Regions from separate parts of the Glutamicibacter sp. 2E12 genome, predicted to be linked through region 1. Evidence: riboswitches for the same ligand, from Rfam matches in the RefSeq annotation. Region 1 holds a riboswitch; the other holds the start of a gene.

Evidence for each region. A riboswitch is a leader RNA that binds a small molecule or an ion and turns the genes downstream of it on or off. The one in region 1 is predicted to bind glycine.
Region 2: it holds a riboswitch for glycine, as region 1 does, so the genes downstream of both, gcvP (aminomethyl-transferring glycine dehydrogenase) here and cycA (D-serine/D-alanine/glycine transporter) in region 1, are expected to answer to the same signal.

The regions. Positions count from the first base shown of each region.
Region 1 covers NZ_CP188297.1:2,097,651-2,106,051, forward strand. The annotation lists gene ACP3TE_RS09875 (Dyp-type peroxidase) at 1-286, shown strand, start outside; gene ACP3TE_RS09880 (PepSY-associated TM helix domain-containing protein) at 332-1,780, shown strand; gene ACP3TE_RS09885 (IS3 family transposase) at 1,903-2,745, opposite strand; gene ACP3TE_RS09890 (helix-turn-helix domain-containing protein) at 2,754-3,074, opposite strand; gene cycA (D-serine/D-alanine/glycine transporter) at 3,333-4,835, opposite strand; glycine riboswitch at 5,157-5,255, opposite strand; gene ACP3TE_RS09900 (heavy metal translocating P-type ATPase) at 5,484-7,742, opposite strand; gene ACP3TE_RS09905 (heavy-metal-associated domain-containing protein) at 7,799-8,113, opposite strand; gene ACP3TE_RS09910 (metal-sensitive transcriptional regulator) at 8,173-8,401, opposite strand, start outside.
Region 2 covers NZ_CP188297.1:2,515,121-2,523,521, reverse strand. The annotation lists gene gcvT (glycine cleavage system aminomethyltransferase GcvT) at 1-232, opposite strand, end outside; gene gcvP (aminomethyl-transferring glycine dehydrogenase) at 246-3,092, opposite strand; glycine riboswitch at 3,257-3,354, opposite strand; gene ACP3TE_RS11770 (SGNH/GDSL hydrolase family protein) at 3,457-4,233, opposite strand; gene ACP3TE_RS11765 (serine hydrolase domain-containing protein) at 4,281-5,444, opposite strand; gene ACP3TE_RS11760 (APC family permease) at 5,719-7,167, shown strand; gene ACP3TE_RS11755 (RNase H family protein) at 7,231-8,142, opposite strand; gene ACP3TE_RS11750 (hypothetical protein) at 8,260-8,401, shown strand, end outside.

The DNA of each region.
Region 1 (8,401 bases):
TCATTCGCATATTCGACGAGCCCGCTCGGAGAACACCGATGAAAGGATTTTCCGGCGCGGATACAACTACGACGACTTACCGGGCGGGAACGAAATCTCCAATTCCGGGCTGATCTTCGTGTCCTACCAAAAGAGCGTGGCTAAGCAATTTACCCCGATGCAACAACGCTTAGCGGACCTTGACGCGCTGAACCAATGGACCACGCCCATTGGATCTGCTGTCTTCCTGGTCCCGCCGGGATGCGCTGAGGGAGGCTTCATCGGTGAAACACTTTTCTCGTCCTAGCTACCGCCACCTGCATTCTTCATGCTCTTCCCCCAAGGATCATTCATGACGCTTTTGGAAACTACAACCCCGGAATCACGACCACCGTCCGTCCCGCCGAGGACTGCCCGCAAAGGCTGGTTCGGGCAGCTGCTACTGAGACTGCACTTCTACGCAGGAATCTTCATCGGCCCGTTCATCCTCGTGTCTGCCGTCAGCGGCGCTTTGTACGCGATCACACCCCAAATCGAACAAGCGATCTACTCCAAGGAGCTTCACGCGCCCGTTGCTGATTCCTACTTGCCACTGGCTGATCAAGTGGAAACAGCCAATGCCTATATGGGCGGTGGTGACGCGCTAGTGGCCGTCCGCCCGGCCCCGAACCCCGGGGATACCACCAGAATGATGTACGCCGACGAGAATCTTGGTGCCAGCGAAACCAGAGCCATTTTTGTTGACCCTGCTACCGCGGAAATCCGCGGTGATCTCACCGCTTACGGGACCAGCGGTGCCCTTCCGCTGAGAACCTGGATTGACCATTTGCACCGCAACCTGCAGCTTGGTGAACCGGGACGACTTTATAGCGAACTGGGAGCCTCCTGGTTGGGTGTTATTGCCCTTGCTGGATTGGGTTTGTGGATCTTGAGGATCAAGAGAACGAGACGCAAAAAGGATCTCATCCGCCCCAATATCAAAGCCACTGGCTATCGTCGGCTGGCAAGCTTGCACGGATCCCTTGGCATCTGGATCCTGCTCGGGGCGTTCTTCCTTTCCGCTACCGGTATCACGTGGTCGACCTACGGCGGTGCGAACGTCAGTGAGCTGCGTAGCGCACTAAGCTGGGGTACCCCCGCGGTGGCCACCGATTTATCAGCCGCCGAAGATAGTGCCAGTGATGAGCACGCCCATCACCACGGGGCCGCCGTTGCTCCAATCGGTGAGTCGGTGAATCCGGCAGCTTTCGACACCATGCTCTCCATTGCCCAAGAAGTGAACGTTAATACCGGGCTGGTTGAGATCAAGCCTCCTGCTGCGGAAGGGAAAGCATGGGTGGTGCAAGAAATTCAACGGTCCTACCCAACTGAGGTTGATGCAACCTCTATTAATGGTCAAAGTCTAGAAGTGGTTGACCGTGTTGATTTCAAGGACTTCAGCCTCGCTGCGAAGCTCTCGCGGTGGGGCATCGATATCCATATGGGATCCATGTTCGGGGTGCTGAATCAGATCCTGCTGTTCCTTCTCGCATCCGGGATCACCACCATGGTGGTTCTCGGTTACGTAATGTGGTGGAAACGCCGTCCAATCAATAATCCTGCACGACGCATGGGCAAAACTCCTTCCCGTGGCGGATTGACCCGTGCCCCATGGTGGGGAACTCTGCTGGTGCTATGTGCGGCTGTCGCTGTAGGGGTTTTCTTGCCGCTCATGGGAATCAGCCTCGCAGCGTTTCTCCTAATTGATGTGATTGTTGGCCGGATGCAACGGGCTAAAACTAAACGCCTAGCCCCCGAATAAGAATCAATCAGCACCTTGTCTGAACTGTGCCCTCGGCCTGTTGCCCGGAGTGCCTAATAGCCCCAGAATCTATTGATGTGAACTGGGTCCCAAAAGTTGGACGAGCTAAATAATAGTCCTGCTTAGGCTGCAAGGGTATGGCATCGATATTCCATCGGCGTCATACCCTTCAGTCGTTCCTGACGCCGACTGACGTTGTACCAATCAATGTACGTCTCAATCTCCACCTTGAGATCCTCGAAATCTGCGAAGTGCTCTCCATGGAACATCTCCGACTTGAGATGACAGAAGAAATTCTCCATGACCGAGTTGTCGAAGCAGTTCCCTTTACGAGACATGGACTGCACCGCACCATGCTCCTGCAGCAAAGCCTTCCACGACCAATGCTGATACTGGAATCCTTGATCCGTATGGACCAGCAGCTTCTTCCCGAAATCTTTCGAACCTAAGGCTTGAGCCAAGCTCTGATTAGTGAACGCCGTAGTTGGTGACGAAGCGATCGTGTAGCTCAAGATGCTGTGGTCAAACAGATCCATGATGGGAGGCAAATACAGTTTCTCCTGGTCAACCCTGAACTCTGTCACGTCACTGACGTAAACAGTGTCCGGTGTATCAACATCAAAGTGCCGCGCTAACAGGTTTTCAGCGATCTTGCTCTGCTCGCCCTGGTACGAGTTGTAGCGTCGCTTAGGGCGCGCTTTGGACTGAAAATTTAGGATTCTCATGAGCTTACGGACCAGCTTTATGCCGATGGCCCATCCTTGAGCGCGCAGGTCCATGTGGACTCTTCGGTACCCGTAGCGTCGTTTGCTGTTCTCAAACGACGTGGTGATGGCTGCTTTGAGGTCCGCATACGGAGCTGTCTGATCCATCAACTTCAGATGGTAGTAATAGGTTGACCTGGCTAAGCCAGCTACGGCCAGCAGGTCTGCGAGGTCGTGTTCTGACTTGAGGGTGACAATCACCTGGGTTTTCAGCGATGCCCCTGATCCCTCAAGTCTCGGAGTTTTTCCAGGTAAGCGACCTTGGCTAGCAGTCGTTTATTTTCTTGGCGGAGCTTGTCTTCTTCGCTCAAAGGCGATTTAGGTACGGAGCCTTTTGGGTGTCCTTTAGGTTTGGGCATCAGTGCGTCGTCGCCGCCTTTTCGCCATAACCGCACCCAATCGGCAACCAACACGTCGGAACTGACGTTGAACTTTGCGGCAAGTTCCATGGCAGTTTCACCTGCAAGGAACCGGTCAACGATTTCCTTCTTGGTCTCGAAGGAATACTGCTTTTTTGCTGGTTTCTGCATGAGGCATAGCCTGCCATGTAACCGCCACTGATTGTAGAGGCGCTTGCTCGCGGATGTACCGACTTTAATCACTGATGCCACAGACCTATATCCATAGCCTTGCTCGAAGAGTTCCACGAGTTGCTCGCGTTGGTACTCGGATAGTGTGCTTCGTGCGTGCATGAAAATGCTCCCCTAAAGTTGTTGACTTTTACAGTCCAACTTTCGGGGAGCAGTTCAATGCCGGGGCCTGATCGAGAGACCTGTCAGGTGCCCGGGCTACTGGTGGATATCCTCGGAGACCTGCTCCGCGGTTTCCGCTTCAAGCTTGGCGAAGAACTTCGCTTCACGGTAGGCGGCGGCCTCATAGCGTTCGTGCGCCACCTTGGCCAGGTGCGCGGCGCGCAGTGCCTGGTGCTGGGGGGTGCGGCGGATGTACAGGTAGCCTGCGCCCAGGATCAGGAACCATGCCGGGGTGATCAGCAGGGCGCTGAAGGTATCAACCTGGGTGGTCAATGCCCAGAGGATGAAGCCGAAGAAGCCGAGTACCACGTAGGGCATGACGACCCCGCCGGGCACCTTGAACTTCGAGGCGTCATGCAGGTGCGGGCGGCGTGCGCGGAAGACCAGGTAGCTGAGCAGGATGATGGTCCACACGAACATGAAGCACAGGGCCGAGACTGTGGTGACCAGGGTGAAGGCGCCCATCACCGAGTCGCCACTGTAGAGCAATGCGACGCCTGCCAGCAGGAACATGCAGGAGAACATCAGTGCGTTCTTCGGCACCTTGCGGCTTGAAAGCTTGGCGAAGCCCTGGGGCGCATCGCCTTCCATGGACAGGCCGCGCAGCATGCGCGAGGTCGAATAGATCCCAGAGTTGGCGCTGGAGGTCGCGGAGGTGAGCACCACGAAGTTGATGATGCCCGCGGCACCGGCCAGGCCGGCCAGGGCGAACATGCCCACGAACGGGGACTGCTCGGCGGAGAACAGGTTCCACGGTTCCACGGTCATCAAGATGATCAAGGCTCCGACGTAGAAGAACAGGATGCGGATGGGGATCGAATTGATCGCCTTGGGCAGCGTCTTTTCCGGGTCCTTGGTTTCCGCTGCGGTCGTGCCGACCAGCTCGATGCCCACGAACGCGAACACCGCAATCTGGAAGCCGGCGACGAAGCCCATGAAGCCGGTGGGGAACATGCCGCCTTCGGTCCACAGGTTGGAGAAGGAAGCGGTGGCCGAGTCGTGCTCGAAGCCGGTGATGACCATGACCAGGCCGACTACGATCAGCGCGCCGATGGCCACGATCTTGATCAGCGCGAACCAGAATTCGGTTTCGCCGAAGGCCTTCACGGTGGCCAGGTTCAGCACCAGCAGCAGTGCGATGCAGCCCAGCGCCGGGATCCACAGCGGAAGGTCGCCCCACCAGAAGGCGACGTAGTGGGCGATGGCCACCACGTCGGCAATGCCGGTGACTACCCAGCAGAACCAGTAGGTCCAGCCGGTGAAGAACGCCGCCCACGGGCCCAGCAGGTCCCCGGCGAAGTCGGCGAAGGTCTTGTATTCGAGGTTGCTCAGCAGCAGCTCGCCCATGGCGCGCATGACGAAGAAGAGCATGAAGCCGATGATCATGTAAACGAAGATGACCGACGGGCCGGCGACCGAAATGGTCTTGCCCGAGCCCATGAACAGGCCGGTGCCGATAGCGCCGCCAATGGCGATCAGCTGGATGTGACGATTGGAGAGCCCGCGCTCGAGAGTGGGATCAGAACTGGTGGTACTCATGCTGGTTGCCTTCCAGGAGTGTGGCGTGACGCCCTGAAGGTGTCCTGCCTCCAAGCCTTCATGGCTTGGAGCGCAGGGACTGGCTTCGTTGAACACATCCGGTACGGAGGATTCCAGCTGGCATGCCCGGCAAGCTGCGCAAGGAGCAGGAGCCGGTTAAGCCACGGGGAGTACCTCGAAACCGGTGCGCTCGGTGCGGCACTGTTCTAGGTCCCTCCCCAATCTGTATGTATACCTGAGAGTTTTCACTTCGGCCCGACTACTGGGCGAAGATTGCTCCTTCGGTGAGCGCGGCGGAACCGTGCTGCTTTCCAGATTTGCCTCTTCGTGGCGGTACGGGTGCCTGAGAGTTTCCCGGGGAGGAAATTGCTCCTACGGCGCCCGCCCATGGTGTGGACGGATCTCTCCCGCCACGCATCAACGGCATATGTGGTGATTGCCATCACAGTATGCGCAGAAAAACGAACGTGGTGCAAGTCGCAATTTCACACTCCAGGCCCCGGATAACCGCTTGGACACGCCAATCGGGGAAAGTGGCGGGCGAAATGGGGGATTTTCTGCTTCGTAATGATTCGGGAAGCAAGGGGCATGGATACGGCTAAGCGGGGCATCGGATCAACCGATGCCCCGCTGTGGAAGCCCGGAGGCCTACTTCCCGAACCGTCGCAGTCGCAACGAGTTCAGTACCACCAGCACCGAGCTGGCTGCCATGGCCGCTCCGGCGATCATCGGGTTCAGCAAACCCAGGGCCGCAATCGGAATGCCGGCAGTGTTGTAGGCGAAGGCCCAGAACAGGTTCATCTTGATGGTGGACAGGGTCCTGGCCGACAGATCGATGGCCTGCGTGACCTGATGCAGGTCGTTGCCCATCAGGGTAATGTCCGCGGCTTCGATGGCCACATCGGTGCCCGAGCCCATCGCGATGCCGAGGTCGGCCTGTGCCAGTGCTGGTGCGTCATTCACGCCATCACCCACCATGGCCACGACCTTGCCCTGCTCCTGCAGCGATGTGATCGCCTTGGCCTTGTCGGCGGGGAAGACCCCGGCGAATACGTCTTCGGCCTTGATGCCTACCTGGGCGGCGACCTCGGTAGCCACCGATTGGTTGTCGCCGGTCAGCAGCACCACGCGCAGGCCGCGCTCCTGGAGTTCGGCAATAGCTTTCGCGGAGCTGTCCTTGATCTTGTCCGCCACCGAGATCACAGCTTGGAACTGCTGGTCCACCGCGACCAGGATGGCGGTCGCGCCGGCCTGTTCGGCTTCCGCGAGCATGGCCTTGGCGGAGTCATCCAAGGAGGTGCCCTGGGCTTCGAGCCAGCTGAAGCGGCCTACGGCAACGCGATGCCCGTTGACCGTGCCGACCACGCCGCCGCCTGGATCCGAATCGAAGTCGCTGGCCTCGGGCAATGGACCCAAGCCGGCTGCGGCCTTGGCGATGGCCTGGGCGATCGGATGCTCGGAATGGTGTTCCACGGCACCGGCCAAGGCCAGGACCTCATTGGGATCGACCCCGTCGATGGCCTTGGTGCCTTGATGGGTCATGATCCCGGTGGTCACGGTGCCGGTCTTGTCCAGCACGATGGTGTCCAGCTTGCGGGTATCTTCCAGGACCTGCGGGCCGCGGATCAGGATGCCCAGCTGCGCGCCGCGTCCGCTACCGACCAGCAAGCCGATCGGGGTCGCCAGTCCCAATGCGCAGGGGCAGGCGATGACCAGCACGGCGACCGCAGCGGTGAACGCCTGGTAGGGATCGCCGCTGGCAAAGAACCAGATCATGAACGTGAGCAGCGCAATGGCCAGTACGATCGGCACGAAGACGGAGGAAATCCGGTCAGCCAGGCGGGCAATGGGCGCCTTGCCCGACTGGGCTTCGGAGACCAGCTTGCCCATCTGGGCCAAGGTGGTGTCCGCGCCAACGCGGGTAGCTTCAATCACCAGCCGGCCCGAGGCATTCAGGGTCGCGCCGGTGACTTCATCGCCGGGCGCAACTCTCTGCGGTACCGATTCACCGGTCAGCAGCGAGGTGTCTACCGCGCTGGCGCCGTCAATGACCACGCCGTCGGTGGCGATCTTCTCGCCGGGGCGCACCACGAAATGGTCCCCGACCTGCACCTGCCCGGCAGGGATCTTCACTTCCGTGCCGTCGCGAAGCACCACTGCATCCTTGGCGCCCAGGTTCAGCAGGGACTTCAGCGCATCGGATGCCGAGGACTTGGCGCGGTGCTCCAGGAAGCGGCCTAGCAGCAGCAAGGTGGCCACGACGCCGGCCGTTTCAAAGTAGAGCGCATGCTCGGACATGGACATGCCGACATGGGCAGTCAGCTGCGGATCGAGGATCAGCTGCACTGCAGAGAAGAAGTAGGCCGCGAGCACACCGAGGGAAACCAGGGTGTCCATGGTCGAGGCCAGGTGCCGTGCGTTGACGGCCGCTGCCTTGTGGAAAGGCCAGGCGCCGTAGAAGACCACGGGAGTGGCCAGCGCGAAGGCGACCCAACCCCAGTGCGGGAACTGCGCTGCGGGAATCATGGAAATGATGAACAGCGGGATGGTGAAGATCGCGGAGACCAGCAGGCGGCGCAGCAGGTGGTTGGGCACCAGGTGCTCGTGCCCGCCGTGCTCATGCTCACCATCTCCCTGGTGATCCGAACCCGCAGGTTTGGGCGGGTGCTTGAGGGAAGCGGTATAGCCGGCGGCTTGCACCGTATCGATCAGTGCTTCATCGGTGACATCGGCTGGGACCTGGACCTTGGCGGTTTCCAGGGGCAGGTTCACCGTCGCGCTGACACCGGGCAGCTTGCCGAGTTTGCGTTCCACCCGATTCACGCACGAGGCGCAGGTCATTCCCTGGATGTCCAGATCGACGGTGCGCAATTCGGGGATTGTTTCATGCGGGGCATGGGAAGTCATGATTTACGACCTTGCACTTTCTTGCCGTTGTGGCTTGGTGCCTGGCTTTTTTGCGGCTAGGCGTTAATTGCTTCGACGGTGTAACCAGCCTCGTCGATGGCATTGCGAATGCTTTCTTCGCTTACGGTTGCGCTGGTGGTGACGTTGGCGGTGGACACGCCCTTCGCATCGAGGAACACTTCGACCTCTTGCACCCCGTCAAGCTCCTTGAGCTCCTCGGTGACAGAGGATACGCAGTGGCCGCAGGTCATGCCGGAGATCTTGATTTCCACATGGCTAGTCAGCGGGGTGCTCTGCTCGCGGGGAATGATCTGCAGGCCCTGGTTGGAGTTCTTTTCCGAGGAGCATCCGCAATTGCAGTTGTGGCTCATGATCTTGCTCTCTTTCGATGAATTCTGTGTGAATTGGAAATGGGTCCGTTGGGGCGCGCTCAGCGCACCAAACGGGAGATGGCGGCCGTGGCCTCGGCGATTTTGTCTTGCACGATGGATGGATCACCCGTCTCGATGGATGACTTGGCCGCATCAACCACGCAATGGCCGATATGGTCATCGATCAGCTGCACGCTGACCTTGTGCAATGCCGCGTTGATAGCGGAGATTTGGGTCAGGATGTCGATGCAGTACTTGTCTTCATCGACCATCTTGGCCACTCCGCGC
Region 2 (8,401 bases), 420 kb from region 1:
CTGCCAGGGCGGTGTTCAGCGCCTTGCCGGCTTCCGGGCCGGAGAGGTAGACCTCGCCCATGTGGGACAGGTCGAACAGGCCAGCGGTGGAGCGCACGGCCTTGTGCTCTGCCAGTTCCGATCCGTACTTCAACGGCATGTCCCAGCCGCCGAAGTCGGTGAAGTTGGCGCCGAGAGCTTCGTGCTGCGCGTGCAGCGCGGTGTGCTTGAGTGCTTGGGTAGTCTCAGTCATCTCTAACTCTTCCTTAGTCTTCGAAGGCTTCGGGAGCCGGGCAGGAGCAGATCAGGTTGCGGTCGCCACCGGCGCCGTCGATGCGGCCCACGGTTGGGAAGTACTTGTCGAACTTCAGCGCCGGGACCGGGAAGGCCGCCTGCTCGACCGAGTACTTGCGGTCCCACTTGCTGTTGACCACAGCGGAGACCGTGTGCGGAGCGTTGCGCAATGGGGACTCCTCGATGCTGTAGGCACCGGAGAGGACCTCGTCCATTTCCTGGCGGATGGTGATCATCGCTTCAATGAAGCGCTCGATCTCGGCCAGGTCCTCGGATTCGGTGGGCTCCACCATCAGGGTGCCTGCCACAGGGAAGGACAGGGTCGGCGCGTGGAAACCGAAGTCGATCAGGCGCTTGGCCACGTCCTCGGCGGTGACCCCGGTCTTGGCGGTCAGTTCACGCAGGTCCAGAATGCACTCGTGGGCAACCAGGTCCTTGTTGCCGGTGAACAGTACCGGGAAGTGCTCGTTCAGGCGCTTGGCAATGTAGTTCGCGTTCAGGATCGCGTGCTTGGTGGCTTCGGTCAAGCCGTCCCCGCCCATCATCGCGATGTAGGCCCAGGAGATCGGCAGGACGCCGGCCGAGCCGAAAGCGGTCGCCACCACCGGCACGCCATCACGCTCGGAGTAGGTGCCCGAAGCATCGCCTGGCAGGAATGGCAGCAGGTGCTCGCCAACGCCGATTGGGCCTACGCCTGGACCGCCACCGCCGTGCGGGATGCAGAAGGTCTTGTGCAGGTTCAGGTGCGACACGTCGCCGCCGAACTTGCCTGGCTGGGCCAGGCCAACCATGGCGTTCATGTTCGCGCCATCGATGTACACCTGGCCGCCGGCGGCGTGGACCTTGTCGCAGACCTCGCGCACGTCGGAGTCGTAGACGCCGTGGGTGGATGGGTAGGTGATCATGATGGCTGCAAGGACGTCCTTGTTGGCCTCGATCTTGGCATCCAGGTCATTCGCGTCGATGGTGCCATCGGCTGCGGTCTTCACGACCACCACGCGCATCCCGGCCAGCACTGCCGACGCGGCATTGGTGCCGTGGGCCGAAGCCGGAATCAGGCACAGATCGCGCTGGCCTTCGCCGCGCGAACGGTGGTAGTCCGAGATGGCCAGCAGGCCCGCGTATTCGCCCTGCGAGCCGGCGTTGGGCTGGATCGAAACGCCAGCGTAGCCGGTGATTGCGGTCAGGCGCCCTTCCAGGTCGGTGATCAGCTCGCGCCAGCCCTCGGTCTGCGCTGCAGGCGCGTAGGGGTGGATCGAGGCGAATTCCGGCCAGGTGATGGATTCCATTTCGGCGGCCGAGTTCAGCTTCATGGTGCACGAACCCAGCGGGATCATGGTGCGGTCCAGGGCCAGGTCGCGGTCCGAGAGCCGGCGCAGGTAGCGCATCATCTGGGTTTCGGAGGAGATGGTGTTGAAGATCGGGTGGGTCATGAAGTCGCTGGTGCGCACCTGCCCTGCCGGGATCTCGAAGCCTTCCGGAGCCGAGAGCTCTGCGCCGAAGACCTCAAGCAGGGTCTTGACTACGCCCGAGGTGGTGGCCTCGTCGGTGGAGATGCCCACCTGGGTCTCGCCCACCTTGCGCAGGTTGATGCCTGCTTCGATGGCCTTGGCAATGATGGCATCGGCGTTCTCGACGTTCACCACAACGGTGTCGAAGAAGGAGTCCGAAGCCAGGGTGTAGCCGCCGGAAACCAGCGAGCTGGCGATCACCCGGGCGTGGTTGTTGGCGCGCGAGGCGATCTGCTTCAGTCCGGCTGGGCCGTGGTAGACCGCGTACATCGAAGCGCAGATGGCCAGCAGGGCCTGTGCGGTGCAGATGTTGGAGGTGGCCTTTTCGCGGCGGATGTGCTGCTCGCGAGTCTGCAGGGCCAAGCGGTAGGCAGGGACTCCGGCGTCATCGGCCGAAACGCCCACCAGGCGTCCTGGCATGGAACGGGTCAGGCCATCGGCCACGGCCATGTAGGCAGCGTGCGGTCCGCCGAAGAACAGCGGCACGCCGAATCGCTGGGTGTTGCCCACGGCGATATCGGCACCCTGCTCGCCCGGAGGGGTGATCATGGTCAGGGCCAGCAGGTCGGCAATCACGGTAACCATGGCGCCGGCTTCCTTGGCGGCGGCGATGATCGAAGCGTGGTCCGCGATCGAGCCGTCGTTGCCAGGCTGCTGCAGGACAATGCCGGAGATCTCGCCCTCTGGCAAGCCTGCGGAAAGGTCGGCAATCTCGACTTCGAAGCCCAGCGCGTCAGCGCGGCCCTGCACGACCTTGAGGGTCTGCGGGAAGATGTTGGAGTCCAGCACGGTCTTGCCCTTGGACTTCTTCTTGTTGGCGCGGCGCATCATCAGCACGGCTTCGGCGGCGGCAGAGGATTCATCCAGCAGCGACGCGTTGGCGATGGGCAGGCCGGTCAGGTCCATGACCATGGTCTGGAAGTTCAGCAGGGCTTCGAGGCGGCCCTGGGAGATTTCCGGCTGGTACGGGGTGTAAGCGGTATACCAGGCTGGGTTTTCCACGATGTTGCGGCGGATCACGGCTGGGGTGATGGTGTCGTAGAAGCCCTGGCCGATCATCTGGGTCTTCATGACGTTCTTCGAGGCAAGCGCACGCAGGTGGGCTAGGGCTTCGGTTTCGCTCAGGGCGTCTGGGATATCCAGTGCGGAGTCCTGGCGGATGTCTGCCGGAACGGCGGTGTCGATCAGTTCTTCCAGGCTGTCGTAGCCCAGGGTCTGAAGCATGGTGGTGACGTCGGAAGGACGTGGGCCGATATGGCGTGAAACGAATTCAGTATTCGCTCGTGCCGAAGTCTGCGTGATGGTCATGGTGCTGGTATCTCCATGGGATCTGTCTTGGCGCATGCCAAAGGAAGGTCTTTTTACCTCCCCATCCCTGTTGCATAACCTGAGAGTTTTACGCATCCAGCAAACCAAGCCGGGCACTTGCACCTTCGGTGAACCGGAACGGGCCGGTTTCTTTCCAGAGTTGCCTCATGATGGCGGTACGGGTGCCTGAGAGTTTCCTGGGGAGGAATTGCTCCTACGGCGCCCGTCCATGGTGTGAACGGGACTCTCCCGCCATCCGTCTATGGCGCGCGCTGCCGGCCGGAGACCTGCAGCACACCACCATGTTACCTGCCCCGCCCCCAAGGTCAAACAGGAGCGGGGTCCGGAAAAGTCATAAATGCGTTCAGTTGGCGTCGGCAGTTAAACGGATGTAATCAGGATATTTCGCTGACAAGGAATCACCCGACGAGGTGCCGGTGATCCGGCGCTTGACCCACGGAGCCAAATGCTCTCTGGCCCAGCCCAATTCCTGCTTCAGCTTTTCGCCGCGCGAGTTCACGGCCAGTTCCGGCAGGGACGGCTGCTGGATCCTGGAGGACCAGTTTCCCTCGGTGATCCGATGGGTGCCGAGCACGTCAAGGACCTTCGAAGCCATCAGCGTGTGGCCCAGCTCGTTCATGTGCAGCCGATCCACCGCCCAGTAGCGCAGATCGGAGAATTCTCGCCACCGCCAGTAATCGGCGATCACCGCACCGTACTCGTCCGCGATTTCGCGAACCTTCTCGTTGTAAATGGCCGTGCGCGGACGGGTCTTGGAGAACAACGGTGATTCCACGGTGTCGAAACCGGTGAACAGCACGACCGCGCTTCCGGCTTCGGCAAAGCGGCTCACCATGCCTTCATAGCCGCGCATCAGCGCATCCAGGTCCGCCTTCGGGCGCAGGATGTCATTGCCGCCGGCATAGATGGTGACCAGGTCCGGGGCCAGTGCGAGCGCCTGGTCCAGCTGCTGGTTGATCACCTGCCCGATCTTCTTGCCGCGCACCGCCAGGTTGGCGTATTCCCATTCGCCTTCGGCCCAGAGCACTTCCGAAACCCGGTCCGCCCAGCCGCGGACCTGGTTGGGCCGGGTCGGATCCACATCGCCAACGCCTTCGGTGAACGAGTCACCTAGTGCCACAAACTTCTTCACTTCGCTCCTGCTTCGTTCCATTCCCGATGGGTTTACTACGCGTTGCTGCCGGCAGCCTGGGCCGACATGTTCTTCTGCATGATCAGCTGGCGGGCCAGCTGGCTGAGCTTGACTCCGGCGGAAATCTCCTTGACGCCTTCATTGCGCGAGGGGATGAATCCGAAGCCCAGCTGGTGGGCTGGATCAGCAAAGGCCAGCGAGGAGTTCGCACCGTCATGGCCGTAGGCGAAAATCGATCCGTAGTTGTTGCGCGCGGTGGCCTTCATGAACCCCAGGGCGAAGGCCTGCAGCAGTCCATTGGTCCGGTCATGGCCGTAGACCAGTTCGGTGGAAACCTGGGACCAGGTGTCGGCGGTGAGGAATCCGCGGGTGGCGCCCAGTGCCGGCACGGCACCGAATGAGGCGGCATAGATTGCGGCCAGTCCTTGGGCATTGGCGACCGCGCCCATGGATGCGGGGCCCAGTTCGCGCACCTGAGGCGCGTTGGCCAGTTCGTGCCAGTTGTAAACCGGGCCGTTTTCCAGCGCGAAACCGGAGGCCGAGTTCACCGAAAGCCCGGCCGGGGAGAACGGATCGAAGAATTCCGGTGCGGCGTCAGCGCCCGGCAGCACATCGCGGTAGCGCGATTCCAGCGCGGGGTCCTGGCCGATGTAGGCTTCGGCTCCCAGCGGCTTGCGGATGCGCTCCTCGAAGACTTCTTTCAGTTCCTTGCCGGTGACCCGGCGTACCAGTTCTTCCATGAGCACGCCCATGGTGATCGCGTGGTAGCCGACAATGTTCTGGCCAAGCGGCCAGACGCTTGGCATGGAAGCGAGCACCTTGGCGTATTCGGCGGAGTTCAAGAGGATCTCGCTGGGCACGCCCCCGGGCACACCGAGCACTCCCGCTTGGTGGCTGAGCACCTCGCCGACGGTGAGCTGGGATTTCCCGTTGTCCCCGAATTCCGGCCAGTAGGTGGCCATTGGCGCGTTCGGATCAATCAGCCCATCTTGCACGAGCAGTGCCACGACCAGCGCGCCTAGGCCCTTGGTGCAGGAGAAGACACAGGTCAGCGCGTCACCAGAGAGGTGCTCGCCGACGCTGTGGCTGAGCACCAATTCGCCGCGGTGGTACAGGGCCAGCTGCGCCGAATAGCCTTCTTCCTCAGCGGCTCGCGCCTCTAGTGCTTCCGCCAAGGGCGCGAAATCTTCAGTGATCACCGATTGCATCTAAATCCTTTAAAGTGCTTGTCTCTCATCAACTAACCCTAACCGCTTCGGCCCCACGACCCGGTGGTTCCACACGCTGACCCGACACCTAGCATATAGGTACGTCAGCTCACAGCATTGGCTTGTTTTAGCCACTAATCGACATTTCACTACCGCTGGACCCCAACTTCTGTGAGCCAGCCTTGAAGCCGGTTTGCCCACTTCATGCGCTGACCCTAAAGTTGTAATGTTTGCCTACAAAATTGAAGGAGATGATCTCGATCGCATGACTGTGAACAGTGACACGGCCGTTACCGACGGCAAAGAAACAGAACTCCGCAGGGTGATTGGCCCGAAGCTGCTGCTATTCCTCATCATGGGCGATATCATCGGCGCCGGAATTTTCGCCATCACCGGCAAAGTTGCCGGCCAGGTGGGCGGAGCCGCCTGGCTGCCGTTCCTGATCGCTTTCACGATCGCGACCCTCACCGCCTTCAGCTACCTCGAACTGGTGACCAAATACCCGCACGCGGCCGGTGCCGCCTTGTACATCCACAAGGCATTCGGCATCCACTTCGTCACCTTCCTGGTGGCGTTCACCGTGGCTTGCTCGGGCATCACCAGTGCCGCCACCTCGGCCACCTTGGTGGGGCGCAACCTGCTCATTGGCATTGGCCAGTTTGTCGAGGGTGTTCCCAACACCCCGGAAGCGGGCATGTGGGCAGCTATTGCGATCATCGTGATCCTCGCAGTGATCAACTTCCGCGGCGTGGGCGAGAGCGTGAAGTTCAACCTCGTGCTGACCATAGTTTCGCTGGCCATCATGGCCGCGATCATCGGCATCGGCTTCGCGGTGATCGCCTCGGGCCAGGGTGACATTTCCCGCCTGGTGGTCTTCGAGACCCCCACCGACCGCAGCGTCTTCGCCGCCGTGACCATGGGTACTGCCATTGCGTTCTTCGCGATGGTGGGCTTCGAGGATTCGGTGAACCTGGTTGAGGAAACCAAGAATCCCAAGAAGACCTTCCCGAAGATCATGCTCATCGGCCTGGGCATCTGCGCCTTGATCTACATGCTGGTGGCCGTCACGGTCATCATGGTGATCCCGACCGGCGATCTGCTGAACCCGAAGAACCCGGATGCCGGCATCCTGCTGGATGTTGTGCGCATCGGCCTGCCGAACCTGCCAGTTGACGCGATCTTCCCGTTCTTGACCGTCTTCGCGGTGGTCAACACCGCGCTGATGAACATGCTGATGGCTAGCCGCCTGCTCTACGGCATGGCCCGCCAAGGCGTGCTGCCGCAGTTCCTGGGCAAGGTGCATTCGACCCGACGCTCGCCATGGGCTGCGATCCTGTTCAGCACCGTGCTGGCCATCGCCTTGGTGGTCTACGTGAACTTGAGCAACGGAAGCAGCATTGTCGGCTCGCTGGGCGGCACGACCGCGCTGCTGTTGTTGTGCGTGTTCGCCGTAGTCAACGTAGCCCTGCTGGTGCTGCGCCGCGACAAGCCGGAACCCGATGCGTTCCGCGCTCCAACGATCATCCCGATCCTCGGCGTGTTCTTCTGCCTGTTCCTTGCCGGCCCATGGGCTCGTTCGCGTGAAGACTGGGTCCAGTACGAGATTGCCGGCCTGCTGCTGGTCATCGGCGTGCTGCTGTGGGCCGTGACCTGGTTGGTCAACCGGATCAACTACAAGAAGGGCGTCATCGAAACCCGCCCGGGACAGTACTGATCCCAAACCGTTAAAGCAGTGATGCCCGCCATTTGGCGGGCATCACTGCTTTAAGCGTGTTTTCTATGCGGTCTGCTCGACCGTTTCCTGGCGGAACCGAAGCTTCAGGCCGCCTTCGGTGCTCTGCCACCAGGAAGATACGACAAGCACCGGGCCCTCTGCAGGCTTCATGCGGTACGCGAGCAGCACCATCTGGGCATCCACTTCCCGGGCCGCAAGGACCTGCACCGCACCGGTACTGGGCAGGCTCGCCCCGGATTCCAGCATGGCCCGGACCGTGGCCACATCCAGCAGGCCGCCATGGCGAGTCACTTCCTGGTAGCCCGGATGCAGGAAGTCGTTGAGTTCCGCGAAACTGGTGCGGATCTGCGGGTCGAGGAAACCTTGTTCCAGTTCGAAGACGGTGGCCGCGATGTCCACGCCGGGTTCCGGTGCGGCGGCGGGTTGCCCGCCGGGTGCCAGCACGGCATCTTCAGCCGCTGGAGCTTTGGAAGCCGCTGGGCCGCCGACTGCGGTGTAGCCCGGTCCGGCCTCTACTACAGAGCCCTGCTGGTGCGCGGTCGCAGCCGCACGCGCATGGCCGTCAGCAGCTTCATTCAGCTCATGTCCGGCATGGCCCTTGACCCACTCGAAGGTGTACTTGCGCCCGGCAATGGCCCGGTCAAGTTCCTTGAGGATGTCCTGGTTCAAGACCGGTTTGCCGTCGGCCTTTTTCCAGCCCTTCTTCTTCCAACCCGGCATCCACTTGCTGATGCAGTTGATCGCATACTGCGAATCGCACAGGATCCTGAGTTCTTCTTCTGGCAGGTGCTCGGTGGCCCGGAAGAGTTCGAGCACCGCTTGGAGCTCCCCCATGTTGTTGGTTCCGTGGTCCCAACCGCCAGCGGCCCAGTTGTCCTGGTCCACGTACCAGGCCCAACCTGCCGGTCCGGGGTTTCCTAGGGCTGATCCATCCGCAGCTGCAATGATCGTCATGCTTTAATCCTGCCACGTTGACGCCCGCACTCGGTTCCATGCATTGGGCCATGTCGCCAGCGAATACTTGCACAATGGATCACAGCATCCAGCCAGGTCCATGCCTAGGATTGGGATGTGAAGAAAATCCTGCCTGTACTGGCCACCCTGGTTCTGGTCCTGTCCGCATGCGCTGGCCCCTCGGTTGACGAGCTGCGCCAACTCGATCCCCAGGGCCATACCGCCTGCGTGCATTTTGGCGGGGGCTTGGTTGACCCCG